2 regions of the Sphingomonas sp. PvP018 genome follow, and region 1 is predicted to be linked to the other one. Evidence: riboswitches for the same ligand, from Rfam matches in the RefSeq annotation. Region 1 holds a riboswitch; the other holds the start of a gene.
The links. A riboswitch is a leader RNA that binds a small molecule or an ion and turns the genes downstream of it on or off. The one in region 1 is predicted to bind cobalamin.
Positions count from the first base shown of each region.

Region 2: another riboswitch for cobalamin. It lies ahead of cobW (cobalamin biosynthesis protein CobW); the one in region 1 lies ahead of J3A66_RS03225 (TonB-dependent receptor).

Region 1 is NZ_JAGIOU010000001.1:769,841-772,232, reverse strand. It holds gene J3A66_RS03230 (CoA ester lyase) at 1-777, shown strand, start outside; cobalamin riboswitch at 836-1,069, shown strand; gene J3A66_RS03225 (TonB-dependent receptor) at 1,252-2,392, shown strand, end outside.
Region 2 is NZ_JAGIOU010000001.1:3,643,456-3,645,847, forward strand. It holds gene J3A66_RS16310 (HoxN/HupN/NixA family nickel/cobalt transporter) at 1-329, shown strand, start outside; cobalamin riboswitch at 490-707, shown strand; gene cobW (cobalamin biosynthesis protein CobW) at 844-1,893, shown strand; gene cobN (cobaltochelatase subunit CobN) at 1,899-2,392, shown strand, end outside.

The sequences.
Region 1 (2,392 bases):
TTTGCGAAGGCTGCGGCGAGCGGGGCGGATGCCATCATCCTCGATCTTGAGGATTCGGTAGCGCTCTCCCGTAAGGCTGTTGCCCGCGAGGCGGTCCGGGCCGCGTTGCAGGACCATACCGACGTCGTGTGGATGGTGCGGATCAATCCAATCGACTCGGGGTGGCTGGACGACGATCTCGCTGCCGCGAGGGGTGCCGATGCAATCATGCTGCCCAAGGCGACTGGACCCGCGACCGTCCTCGCATTGGTCGAGGCTTATGGCGATGACTGTCCGCCGATCCTGCCGATCGCGACCGAAGTGCCTGCCGCGATCTTCACCCTGGGCGAATATGCGCGGGTCAACGACCGGTTATGTGGCCTGACTTGGGGCGCCGAGGACCTGCCCGCGGCGATCGGCGCAGCGACCAGTCGGGAGGACGACGGGTCCTATACCGAACCCTATAAGCTCGTCCGGTCGCTGCTGCTGTTGGGCGCGCATGCGGCGGACGTCGCGGCGATCGAGACGGTCTATCCCGCAATCGCGGACATTGACGGGTTGGCAGCCTATGCCGCGCGTGGCAGCCGCGACGGCTTCACCGGCATGATGGCGATTCACCCGTCGCAGGTCGCCACGATCAACGCCGCGTTCACGCCGGATGCGGCGAGCGTTGCACGCGCGCATGCCGTCGTCGCAGCGTTTGCAGCAGCTCCCGAGGCGGGCGCGCTGCAGCTCGATGGGCGGATGATCGATGCGCCGCACCTGCGCCAGGCGCGGGCGATCCTCGCGCGACTCTAGGCCCATTGGCGGCAGGAAATTTCTGCGCTACCGTCGCCCTGCGAAACCGGTGAAGGCCGGGGTCGCAGATCGCGTCGGTGCCCCTCGGGGCTTCAAAGGGAATGCGGTGCGGGAGGCGATCCTCCTTATGCCGCGGCTGTCCCTGCAACTGTAAGCGGTGAGCGCGGTGCGCATGTCCCTTCATCACGGGGGGACGACCACTAGGCCTGAGCGCAAGCGCAGGGCCCGGGAAGGTCGCGTATCGGGCGTCGACCCGCGAGCCAGGAGACCTGCCGGCGCTCGGTCGCTCTTGCCATGGTCCAGGGGATGACCGCGGCACGGTACTCCGTCTGAGCGACGAACCATGCGGCGGGGGCCGCATCGGTGCGCGTGGGCGGGTGCGGTTCGGTGTACACCCCAAGCGTTGCGCCGGCTGTCCGTAGCATCGGACGGCAGGCCCCGGCCGGTTGCTCGTGACGCCGGGGGTATCGTTTCATGACCAGAGTTTTCGTTTCGCTTGTGGCGCTCGCCACCGCCACGGCCTTTGCATCGCCGGCCGCGGCCGAGCCTGATCCGGTTACTGCGGGCACGGGCGAGGCGGCAGCGGGTGACGCCGAGCTGGTGGTTACCGCATCGCGATCGGGGGACGCGGTTCCCGCCGATCAGCTCGGGGCGTCGGTGACGGTGCTGGACGCCGCCACGCTCGACCAGCGGCAGACCCGGATCGTGTCCGACGTGCTACGCGACGTCCCCGGACTGGCGGTCAGCCGGACCGGCGCGGTCGGGGGGACGACGCAGGTCCGGATCCGTGGGTCGGAGGGCAATCACGTGCTCGTGCTGATCGACGGGATCGAAGTGTCCGATCCCTATCAGGGCGAATATGACTTCGGCACGCTGATCGCCGACGAAGCGGCCCGGGTCGAGGTGCTGCGCGGCCAGCAATCGGCGCTGTACGGGTCTGACGCGATCGGCGGCGTCATCCAGTATCTCACGCTGAGCGGCGCGGAGGCCCCGGGCGTATCACTGCGGGCCGAAGGGGGATCGTTCGGCACGTTTTCGGGAGGCGCCCGGGTCGCGGGCGTGGCGGGCAATCTCGATTACGCGCTGTCGAGCTCGACCTACCTCACCGACGGCACGCCGACCGCACGGGGCGGATCTCGCGACATCGGCGCGAAGAGCGTCGGCGCGACGGGCAAGCTCAGCTGGTCGCCGACCGACACGCTGAAGGTCACGGGCGTCGGGCGCTATAGCTATACCGATGCCGACAGCAACGACACGGCATTGAGCGGCCCGCAGTTCGGCACGATCGTCGATACGCCAGGCGCGCGCAGCACGGTCGAGGCATATTACGGGCTGGTTCGCGCCGAACTCGCGCTGGCGGATGGCCGCTGGACGAATGCGCTCAGCGGCCAGTTTGCCGATACGACACGCCGGGCGCTGGTCGACGATGCCTTGAGCTTCGGCAACAAGGGACGCCGGTACAAGGGATCGTTCGAAAGCGCCTTCCGGTTCGGCACCGATCGCATCCGGCATCGGCTGACCGCCGCAGTCGATGTCGAGCGTGAGGAATTTCAGACGCTTAGTCCGGTCCCTTCGGAGTTCGTCTTCACAGGGCGGCGGCACACCGACAATGTCG
Region 2 (2,392 bases), 2.9 Mb from region 1:
TGGCGCTGGTCGACAGTGCCGACGGGGTGGTGATGCTCGGCGCGTATGAATGGGCGTTCGTGAAGCCGATCCGCAAGCTGTATTACAACATCACGATCACGCTGATCTCGGCGATCGTCGCGATCGCGATCGGCGGGATCGAGACGCTCGCGCTGCTGGCGTCGAAGCTGGGCCTGAGCGGGGGCGTTTGGGACGTCGCCGCGACGCTGGGCGAGAATTTCAACGGGCTGGGCTTTGCGATCATCGCGCTGTTCGTGGCGTGCTGGGTGCTGAGTTTCGCGATCTACCGGTGGAAGCGGTTCGACGAGATCGAGGTGGTGCGGGGGTAACAGGCAGCGTCGTCATCCCGGGCTCGACCCGGAACCTGGAGCCAGACACCGGATCATGCACGGCCCTGGGTCCTGACTTTCGTCAGGATGACGGAGGTCAGGTGCATTGGCACAGTCCCCAAACTCCTCTAAACCCAACCCCGAGGTTTGGTTCTACCGAACCTCAACAGATCGCGCCGGTGCCCTTCGGGGCTTGAATGGGAATGCGGTGCGGGAGCTTTGCCTCCCAATGCCGCGGCTGTCCCTGCAACTGTAAGCGGTGAGCGAGACGCACAGGCCCCCGATGCGGGGGCAGCCACTGGGTCGCAGGACCTGGGAAGGCGTGCATCGAGCTTCGACCCGCGAGCCAGGAGACCTGCCAGCGTCATGGTCGCTCTTGCCTTGATCCAGGGGATGGTCGCGGCACGGTACTCCGTCTGAGCGACGAACGCGTGCGGCCGTCAGGTCGTGCGCGCGTGTGGCTGCGGGCGTCCGTCCGTCCGTGGCTGTCGTTCCGACGCCCGGAGAGTATCGCATGACCGACCCCCAGCCGACCCTGGCCAAGATTCCCGTTACCATCGTCACCGGGTTTCTCGGCGCGGGCAAGACCACGCTGATCAGCCACCTAATCCGCAACGCCGGGGGCCGGCGGCTCGCGGTGATCGTCAACGAATTCGGCACGCTCGGCATCGACGGCGATATCTTGAAGGGGTGCGCAATCCCCGATTGCCCGGCCGAAAATGTCGTCGAGCTCGCCAATGGCTGTATCTGCTGCACCGTCGCGGACGATTTCATCCCGACCGTCGAGACGTTGCTCGCGCTCGACCCGCGGCCCGACCATATCCTGATCGAGACGTCGGGGCTCGCCCTGCCCAAGCCTTTGCTCAAGGCGTTTGACTGGCCCGCGATCCGGTCGCGGATCACGGTCGACGGGGTGATCGCGCTTGCCGATGCGGAAGCGGTCGCCGCGGGACGGTTCGCGCCCGACCTCGCCGCGATCGAGGCACAGCGGCGTGCGGATCCGAGCGTCGATCACGAGACGCCGCTTGCCGAGGTGTTCGAGGACCAGCTCGCCTGTGCGGATCTGGTGCTGCTGACCAAGGCGGATCTGGCGGGCGAGGCGGGGGTGGCTGCGGCGCGCGCGGTGATCGCGGCGGAATCCGCGCGTGCGTTGCCGGTGATCGCGCTGACCGACGGGGTGATCGATCCGCGCGTCGTGCTGGGGCTGAACGCGGCGGCGGAGGACGACATCGCGGCGCGGCCGTCGCACCATGATGGCGCGGACGATCACGAGCATGACGATTTCGACAGCATGATAGTCGAACTTGGCGAGATCGCGGACCCGGCGGCGCTCGCCGCGCAGATCGAGACGTTGGCGCGCGACGCCGACATCCTGCGCGTGAAGGGCTATGCCGCGGTAACGGGCAAGCCGATGCGGCTGCTGGTGCAGGCGGTCGGTGCGCGGGTGCGGACGCAATATGACCGGCCGTGGCGTGCCGACGAGGCGCGACAGACTCGGCTGGTGGTGATCGCCGAGCATGACCGGATCGACCCCGCAAGGATCCGGGCCGCGCTTCAGGGCTGACGGCGATGCACGTCGTCTTCCGCGAAAGCCACGGGCTGGAGGAGAGTGCGGTCCCGCAGGACCTCGCGCAGAGCCCGGCGGATCTTGTCGTCCTGTCCTTTTCGGACGGGGATCTCGGCGCGTTCGCGGCCGGGTGGCGACGTGCGGCGGCGAACGGGAGGCCGCTGCCGTCGCTTCGGCTCGCCAACCTGTCCGCGCTCACCCATCCGCTGTCGGTCGATACCTATGTCGAGCGGACGCTGGCGGGGGGGGAAGGCGCGAAGGGGATCGTGATCCGGCTGATCGGCGGGCGGTCCTACTGGTCCTATGGGTTGCAGCAGGTCGAGGCGCTGGCGCGGGCGCGGGGGATCGCGCTGGCGGTGCTGCCCGCGGACGGGCGGATCGATGCGCGGCTCGATGCGGCGTCGACGGTGCCGGTGTCGACGCTGCGCCGGCTCGCCGCCCTGTGTGACGATGGCGGCGCGGTCGCGGCGCAGGCGGCGCTGGCGCAGATGGCGCT